Regions from separate parts of the Bacillus sp. ISL-75 genome, predicted to be linked through region 1. Evidence: predicted binding sites of a transcription regulator. Region 1 holds the regulator's gene; each other region holds the start of a gene.
What was found. Region 1 encodes Rex, which represses fermentation and respiration genes when NADH is low (regulators of the CRP and FNR family bind a similar motif). Its sites were predicted from a motif close to TTGTGAAATATTTCACAA; they were not measured.

Region 1 (2,209 bases):
CTTCAATAATGTCGATTTTCCCGCCCCATTGCGTCCAACAAGGGCAACACGGTCCCGAGTTTGTAATTCGAGCTTAATATTCGATAAAATAAGGTCAGCACCATAATATTTTTGTAATTGATTAACCTGTAGCAAAATCATTCTCATTCACCTCTATTACATAGGATTAGTGTACCTTATTCCCGGTATGTCGGCAATAAACTGCTCGCCTTATTAGCGGAGTAAGGGTCCTAAATCGTCAAAAAATGTAATATTTAGTTCAAAGTTTCACACACATATAAGGTAAAATAGTGTATGATTTGATGGGAGGATTTTTTATATGGCAGAATTTACGCATTTTAATGAAGAAGGCAGAGCAAAAATGGTCGACGTCAGTGATAAGCCGGAAACGGCACGTACGGCGCTTGCTCACTCCAGCATTACCGTTAGTAAAGAAATTTATGATAAAATAACTAATAATGAGATGAAGAAGGGCGATGTCTTAGCAGTGGCCCAGATAGCAGCTGTCATGGCAGCAAAGAAGACATGGGATTTTATTCCAATGTGCCATCCGATTCCATTAACAGGTGTTAATATTTCTTTCTCTTGGGAACAGGATAAGGATGAGAACTATCAATTATATATTGCTGCAGCCGTTAAAACGAAGGGGAGCACAGGCGTGGAAATGGAAGCGTTAACAGCCGTATCCGCATGTGCCTTAACAGTTTATGATATGTGTAAAGCCGTTGATAAAGGTATGGTAATTGGCCCGACGTATCTTGTCGAAAAAACGGGCGGTAAAAACGGTGATTTTAAAAGAGATGAAAGAGTTAAATAAATTTTTAACTAAACCATTCATGGGGTGTGGGAGATTATGAGTAATGAAACAACGAAAATACCACAGGCGACAGCAAAACGGCTGCCCCTCTATTATCGATTTCTAAAAAACCTGCATAGTTCCGGCAAGCAAAGGGTCTCTTCAGCGGAATTGAGTGAAGCAGTAAAGGTAGACTCAGCAACGATTCGCCGCGACTTTTCATATTTCGGTGCGTTAGGGAAAAAGGGCTATGGGTATAATGTTAATTACTTAATATCCTTCTTCCGTAAGACCTTAGATCAGGATGAATTAACTAAGGTTGCCTTAATAGGAGTCGGAAATCTTGGGACTGCCTTTTTAAACTATAACTTTTTAAAAAATAATAACACAAAAATAGAATGCGCCTTCGATGTGGATCCCGACAAAATGGGAACCATGATTCGCGAGGTACCCGTTCATCCTATGGATGATTTAGAGAAGGTTTTATCAGAAACTAATATTTCTGTGGCGATATTAACGGTTCCGGCTCCTGCCGCACAAATGATAACCGATCGACTGGTCCAAGCGAATGTAAAAGGAATCTTAAATTTCACTCCAGCAAGATTAAATGTTCCACCATTAATAAGGGTCCATCATATTGACTTGGCAGTGGAGCTTCAATCGCTAGTCTACTTTTTAAAGCATTATCCAACGGTGGAAATAGATGAAGAATAATTAGTTAAAAAGGCTTTCCACGAAATTTGTGGAAGGCCTTTTGTATGATTAAATCCCTGCTTTTTTTAATTACATAATCTATAAAAATACTTTCTTATGGACTAAGATGTAGGTAGATGAAATGCAAGCGGTTACTAACGGAAGTGGGGGAAATTCAATGTCAATTTTACGAGATGAAGCATTAAAAATGCACAAGGAACACCAAGGCAAGGTTGGGATTTATTCTAAGGTGGGAGTACATAATGCAAAAGATTTAAGCCTAGCCTATTCACCTGGTGTGGCAGAGCCGTGTTTGGAAATTTATGCAGACGAAAATAAAGTCTATGATTATACCTCAAAGGGCAATCTAGTCGCAGTTGTATCCAATGGGACAGCGGTTCTGGGGCTTGGAAACATTGGACCAAAAGCTGCGATGCCTGTGATGGAAGGAAAGGCCGTGTTATTCAAATCGTTCGCAGATGTTGACGCCTTTCCCATTTGCTTGGCCACCACTGACACAGACCAGATCGTAGAAACCGTCAGGCTGCTAGAACCAACATTTGGCGGAGTGAACTTGGAGGATATTGCTGCGCCGCAATGCTTTGAAATTGAAGACCGCCTCCGCAAAGCCTGCGAGATTCCTGTTTTTCATGATGACCAGCATGGAACCGCGATTGTAACAGCCGCTGGTCTAATCAACGCGTTAAAATTAGCGGATAA
Region 2 (2,209 bases), on a different contig from region 1:
GCAATCGAAAATCGCCCCTGCATATCCTTAAGGGCATTCCTAACGGTCGAAATCTCATAGGGTAAAAATAAATCCAACACGACATTTTTTTCATGTAAAAATAGCTCAGACAAGTGCGCCAAAGCATTTCGTTTCTTCAATTCTGATCCTTGAATCACATTTCCCACCCGCGGCTTCGAAACGAGTTCGAGCTCAAACCGCTCGAGCCAATCCGTAATCGTCTCGATATCTTTTTTTATCGCCGCTTTAGGAACATAATATCGATCGGCAAAATGCTGTAAGGTGATCGCCTTATCACTTGTTAACAGCTGATAGGCCATTTCAAACAGCCGTTCTTCATTGGTTTTCGGCTCGCTCGAAAGAAGACTGCGCAAAATTTGCGACCGAGCACTTTCATCACTTTCAATCGCAATCCCAAGGCCCGGCTTCCGGATGAGGCTGGCGCTTGGATAATCGAGGAGGAACTCCTCCAATCGATCTAAATCGTTCCGAACCGTTTTTTCCGCACAATCAAGCTCTTCCGACAAATCCTTAATATGCAATACCCCTTCTTCATGAACGAGCAATATTCGTAGCAATTCTTTTTGTCTATTATTCATCCGTGCACCCGCTCTAAAAACAATATAGGTAAGTGTATCTTTATTTTGTCCGCTAATCAATTAAAACAATGCGAACGATGAACCTGGAACCCAAACAAGCTAAATTCCTTCCTATCCTTAGGCACCTTTATGCTTTTTTTTCGAAGAATAACCGTCCTCATAATTACTTACGCTTTTTTTCGAAAAATAACAGTGTCATACTTAATCACGCTTTTTTCAAAAATAACCATCCCCACACTTAATCACGCTTTTTCAAAAATGTAAAGGCTTCCATGGAAAGAGTCATATTTATGCCACAAATATTGTGAAATCATTCACAAACAAGTGATATACTAACACCGTTAACTTATTAATTACTAGCGAATGATGACATTTATATATAGGAGCTGATCATAATGGAGAACAGAAATAAAAAAGTAAATCGAGTGGCCTTAATTGGAACAGGTGCTGTCGGCTGCAGTTATGCTTATTCAATGATTAATCAAGGAGTGGCGGAAGAATTAGTTCTCATTGATGTCAATGAGGCAAAATCTGAAGGGGAAGCGATGGACCTGAATCACGGGATTCCGTTTGCTCCGTCACCTATCAACGTGTGGAGCGGGTCTTATCAAGATTGTGAAAGTGCAGACTTAGTGGTCATTACCGCAGGGTTGGCTCAAAAGCCTGGTGAAGCCCGATTAGAATTAGTGGAAAAGAACACGAAAATATTTAAACAAATCGTAAAAAACATTATGGCCAGTGGATTTGACGGCATCTTCTTGGTCGCAACAAACCCTGTCGATATTTTAACCTATGTGACCTGGAAGGAGTCTGGGCTGCCAAAAGAGCGTGTGATTGGTTCTGGTACCGTATTAGATTCAGCGCGTCTCCGCTTTGCGCTGGGTCAGCATTTCAATATGGACACACGAAATGTTCATGCCTATATCATTGGCGAACACGGGGATACAGAACTTCCCGTTTGGAGCCGTGCCTCAGTGGGTGTTGAAAGGCTTGAAGAACTTTCAGCAAGGAAAAACGAACCAAACAAAGATTGTTTAGAAGATATTTTCGTTAATGTCCGTGATGCGGCTTATCATATCATCGAACGAAAAGGTGCAACGTACTATGGAATCGGCATGTCCCTCGTTCGAATTACGAAGGCAATTTTAAACAATGAAAACTGTATCCTAACGGTCTCCTCCTATCTAGATGGACAATATGGACAGGAGGATGTATTTATCGGTGTTCCGGCTGTCATATACCGCGGAGGAATCCGTGAAGTGATTGAAATACAGCTAAATGAAAAGGAAAAGGAACAATTCAGCCACTCGGTTACCGTATTAAAAGAAACAATGAAACCTGTCATCTAGAAATGTTTAGAGTTGAAAACACGAATGAAAGCAGATGAGAGTATGGAAACGATTAATCATACAAAAAAAGGTTATTTTATGATGGCTGTTTTATGGCTGGCCTATGTAACCTTTGCCATGAACTGGGTGGCGGGCTCTTCCTTGACACCGCAAATAACCGAAACCTTTTTCGGTGGACCCGTGGATCCTATTATTTCTCAATTAGTGAACTATTCGATTACGACCGCGCGTGTCTTTGCCAACATCTTAGCAGCGATCGTG
Region 3 (2,209 bases), on a different contig from region 1:
ATACGTAATATCCGCGGCATAGGCTGCCTGCTTTTCATCCTTATCCATACTATTTAAATTTAAGCCGACTGTTAAGCCTAAAAATTGATACAACTGACCCATTTCATCGGCGTCACGGCTTGCTAAGTATTCGTTGACCGTAACAACATGAACTCCTTTACCAGAGAGAGCATTCAAATAAACGGGCATGGTCGCGGTTAACGTTTTACCTTCACCAGTCTTCATCTCGGAAATGTTCCCTTCGTGGAGAGAAATACCCCCCATTAACTGAACATGATACGGATATAAACCAAGTACACGGCGGGCGCCTTCACGGACAACGGCAAACGCTTCAACGAGCAAATCATCGAGTGTTTCCCCGTTTTGATAGCGGGCCTTGAACTCCTCTGTTTTTTCCCGCAGTTGGTCATCGGTCAGTCTTTCTGTTTCCGTAGCCAATGCGTCAATTTTCGTTGCAAGCTTGTCTAACCGCTTCAGCTCACGCTTGTTCAGATCAAATACTTTATTTAAAATCCCCATCATTTGATGAACGCTCCTTTATTTCGAGACTAATACACTCTTTTTTAAAAAATCCTAGTCAAAAATATTCGATAATTTTCCTTTTAATCTTACCACTTCCTCAATACAGTGACAACAATGTAGAGGGAAGCAAGATTCGTACAATCTACTATAATTAATCAACTAAAGTCAAACTTCTAAACTAGCCTTTTGTTATGTTCGATTTATCGTCAAATATGACAGACTAATGGCAACTGTTGAGAATAACTTTCAACCAAGAAAACTACCTATAAGTCCTAATGTGTTTTTGAATAAATAAAATTAAAATTGAATAAAAATACAATATTATGCATATTAAACAACACGCGTGTAGTGTTAATCCAACCTTTAAATAACAACGTTTTTATGTTGTTTTTAGTGGGAATTCCACTCCGGATTTCTATGAGTAAATATTCACAAATTGTACATTGGAATATACTCTTACAATGTTAGATACTACCTTTAGAGAGGTTAATATGGAAAATATATAGAGAAAGAATCCAAAATGGGAAGGGTGAATTAAGTGGCCATTTGGGGGAAAAAAAATAAAGATAAAGATCCCGATAGTAGAGAAGATAGAAAAAAAGCTGGCCTGATTCACGGATTATGGCGAAAGTTTCGAGGGATTGACTGGAAGAATCCAGTGAACAGGTGGAAATTACTGTTTGTTTCCCTTGTCGGTTGTATCGTTGTTTTTGGTGGAGGATATGGGGTCCTTACCATGACAAACTCGCCGACATTCTGTGCGAGTTGTCACGAAATGGCACCAGAATATTCAACGTTTACTGCTAGTGCCCACAATCAGATATCTTGTGTACAGTGTCACATCAAGCCAGGTTTCACCAACATGATTACCCACAAAATGAAGTCAGTGAAAGAAGTGTACTACCACGTAACAGGTGTACCTGAACAAATCGTTCAAACCGAAGAAGAAGCTGTTTCAAACGAAAACTGTTTACAATGTCACTCGAAGAACCGTCTTGTTACTGCATCGGGTGACTTAAAGGTTAACCATAAGGGCCATATCGAAGAAGATATTCCTTGTATTACCTGCCATGCAGGGGTTGTTCATGCGAAGATGGCAACACGCGGTATCAACGTTGAAGAAGTTCGCGGCGAATGGACAAAGGAATCTGCCGAAAAATTGATGGAAAAGAAATATCTAAGACCTAACATGGGAACTTGTATTGATTGCCACGATAAAGTGAACAATGGCGTAAAACCTTGGAAGGAAGCTGCTTACAGCGTTCCGCCAAATCCAGAAGAACTAGAGAAAAAACTCGAAGAAAACAAAAAAGAAGGTACTACCGAAAATACCAAAGAGACTGCAACTGAAGCAACAACAACTGAGGCAACACATGAAGGTGAAACGACAGAAGCAGAAGCATTAGCAGCTCATGATCAAAAAACTCAAGATATCATCTTACAAGCAGTAGGAAAACAACTAAAAGACGTTAAGCTTTCGATGGCATGTGAAACTTGCCATAAAAAAGTAAAAGTACCAAAGAGTCATAAGGTTGAAGGCTGGAACGGTCAACACGACGGCACGGCTATTCAAGAGTTAGATAAATGTGTGAACTGTCATCAAGATTCTAAATGGATCAGAGAAATTCCAAAAGAAGACATTATTTCTCTACTTAAGATGAAAGAAACAAAAACAAAATATATACCA
Region 4 (2,209 bases), on a different contig from region 1:
TTATTTTCCAGGGTGTTGTAAATCCCATTTTTGCAATATAATAGAGGGAAGATGTTCACGAAATTGTCAAAAATGCTACTTCCTTAACTTACATAAATAAAAAAAATCATTTCTGGGGGAAACGATATGATTAGAGCGGCTATTGCTGGTGTTGTTGGTTTTGTGCTTATTTTTATCGAGTCGATGATTGTGATGAAGCTAAAAGGTCTTGAAACGATTGAATTTGGCGGGGTGGCTCCGTTTATTAATGTCTGGGCTATGAATTTCTTTTTCATGTTTGCCATCCTTACACAGGTAACCAATTGGTATATGAACAAAGAAAGTTTAAAAGAAGATAAAAGCTTTTAGTATTAAAAAAAAGCGACGCAATCTGGTAGGATGACCAAGACTGCGTCGCTTTTTGTTTGGATTAAACATTATGTTTTACAGTTTTATTCCCTTTAAATGCTGTGTTGCGAATGAATGGGATAACCCAACGGTCAAGACCGATGCGACCAGCGTTGTAGCCTGAGAAAAGAATAATTGCACCTAGGAAAAGATCTGTTGGAATATGTGATACGGTTCCTGCTAAGAAAAATGAAAAGTTCATTACAAGTCCAAAGAACATAGCAGCAGTTGTTAAGCATCCAAGAATAAGACCAAGTCCGATTAAGAATTCTCCCAGAGGGACGATCGTGTTAAAAATATCAACGTTTGGTAAGGCGAAATGCTTTAAGAAATCAACATACCAGCCATAAACCATCGCGCCGTCTGGACCTTTCACTGGATTAGCGATTGCCCCTTTAAGATAGCCAGAAGCATCGAAACCGCCTGATAATTTGTGGAACCCAGCTGTAATCCAAGAATACCCCATATATAAGCGAAGAACTGTTAAAATTCCAGCGGCAACTTTGTTTTCTCTTAACCAATTTACTACCATGTGAAACACTCCTTGTTAATTTATTTTTTAGTTGTTTGTTTGTGCTAACTACATTATTACTATACCAAACTTATTTTGAAATTAGGGTGGATTGTTCACTATTTCACATATTTGTAAAAAAGATTTGAACAAATTTCAAACGAACAAGATCTTTTTCCCATACACTCGTGAGTTTTGGTCGTCATCGGCGTTATGAAGGGCAGCTCCCCGGGTTTCCCGGCGAGATTTGTCCATCATCGGCGTTATGAAGGACAAATCTCCGGGTTTCCCAACGAGATTTGTCCATCATCGGTGTTATGAAGGACAAATCTCCGGGTTTCCCACGAGATTTGTCCATCATCGGCGTTATGAAGGACAAATCTCCAGTCCTTCTAACGAGATTTGTCCATCATCGACGGTCTGAAGGACAAATCCCCCGCCCTTCCAACGAGATTTGTCCATTATCGGCGGTCTGAAGGACAAATCCTCCAGCCCTTCCAACGAGATTTGTCCATCATCGGCTTTCTGAAGGACAAATCCCCCGCCCTTCCAACGAGATTTGTCCATCATCGACGGTCTGAAGGACAAATCCCCCAGCCCTTCTAACGAGTTTTGTCCATCAGACCAAGTGTCATATAGTAAAAAAATGCTTGGATACGCTCCAAGCATTTTACGTAAAATGTACCTTATCCTAGATATTTTTCTAATGGGTTCCAGTAATTCGCTCCCCATCCTGCTGCAAGATGTTCTCCTTCAGCCTCAGGAAAACCAATGTGGTCGAAAACCAAAAGGGTTTTTGATTCTTGTTCTTCTAGCTCAAACCTAGCAATAGAGTAAACACCCTCTGGCCAGTTCGCTACTCGCCAAGCTTGTACAATTCGCACACCTGGAACAAGCTCAATGTTTCTCCCAAGAATCATGCCGCCAAAACAAGAAAAAGTACCACCAGCTTCGGGACTGATTTCTGTAGGTGCACCTCCCGTCATTTTGCTGAATTGTTTCGAATCTGTAAGTGCTTCATATATAAGTCCAGGACTGGCATTGAAAACTACTTCTTGATGAATTGTTTTAGTCATTTTTTATTCCTCCAATATATTATTCAATAGAAAAGGTTATTTATTTTTTATAAAAATTAATGCATGGCCATTTCGGACCATGGGTCTACACCCGGATCATTGCCTTCTGCAAAATCTTTAATGCGCGGCATGTAATGGGACCATCCTTGTTGGTGCGATGGGATTTCTTCAACTGGCAAGTCATAATGAGTTAAAACTAAATTTGTGCCATTTTCTTTCGGAGTCAGTTTGAATT

Region 2: a site for Rex is predicted at 902-919, ahead of J7E63_RS15040 (L-lactate dehydrogenase). Genes of this name have one in related genera too.
Region 3: a site for Rex is predicted at 940-957, ahead of J7E63_RS22160 (cytochrome c3 family protein). Genes of this name have one in related genera too.
Region 4: a site for Rex is predicted at 1,011-1,028, ahead of J7E63_RS23720 (DoxX family membrane protein). Genes of this name have one in related genera too.

The regions. Positions count from the first base shown of each region.
Region 1 covers NZ_JAGGQX010000051.1:33,648-35,856, reverse strand. Annotated here, with positions in the region: gene J7E63_RS20085 (ABC-F family ATP-binding cassette domain-containing protein) at 1-141, opposite strand, end outside; gene moaC (cyclic pyranopterin monophosphate synthase MoaC) at 320-817, shown strand; gene J7E63_RS20075 (redox-sensing transcriptional repressor Rex) at 854-1,510, shown strand; gene ystJ (NADP-dependent malic enzyme) at 1,668-2,209, shown strand, end outside.
Region 2 covers NZ_JAGGQX010000033.1:3,169-5,377, reverse strand. Annotated here, with positions in the region: gene J7E63_RS15045 (BglG family transcription antiterminator) at 1-599, opposite strand, end outside; gene J7E63_RS15040 (L-lactate dehydrogenase) at 995-1,948, shown strand; gene J7E63_RS15035 (MFS transporter) at 1,991-2,209, shown strand, end outside.
Region 3 covers NZ_JAGGQX010000058.1:8,908-11,116, forward strand. Annotated here, with positions in the region: gene secA (preprotein translocase subunit SecA) at 1-522, opposite strand, end outside; gene J7E63_RS22160 (cytochrome c3 family protein) at 1,061-2,209, shown strand, end outside.
Region 4 covers NZ_JAGGQX010000062.1:144,106-146,314, forward strand. Annotated here, with positions in the region: gene J7E63_RS23715 (hypothetical protein) at 127-348, shown strand; gene J7E63_RS23720 (DoxX family membrane protein) at 410-919, opposite strand; gene J7E63_RS23725 (hypothetical protein) at 1,265-1,486, opposite strand; gene J7E63_RS23730 (SRPBCC family protein) at 1,585-1,974, opposite strand; gene J7E63_RS23735 (SRPBCC family protein) at 2,031-2,209, opposite strand, start outside.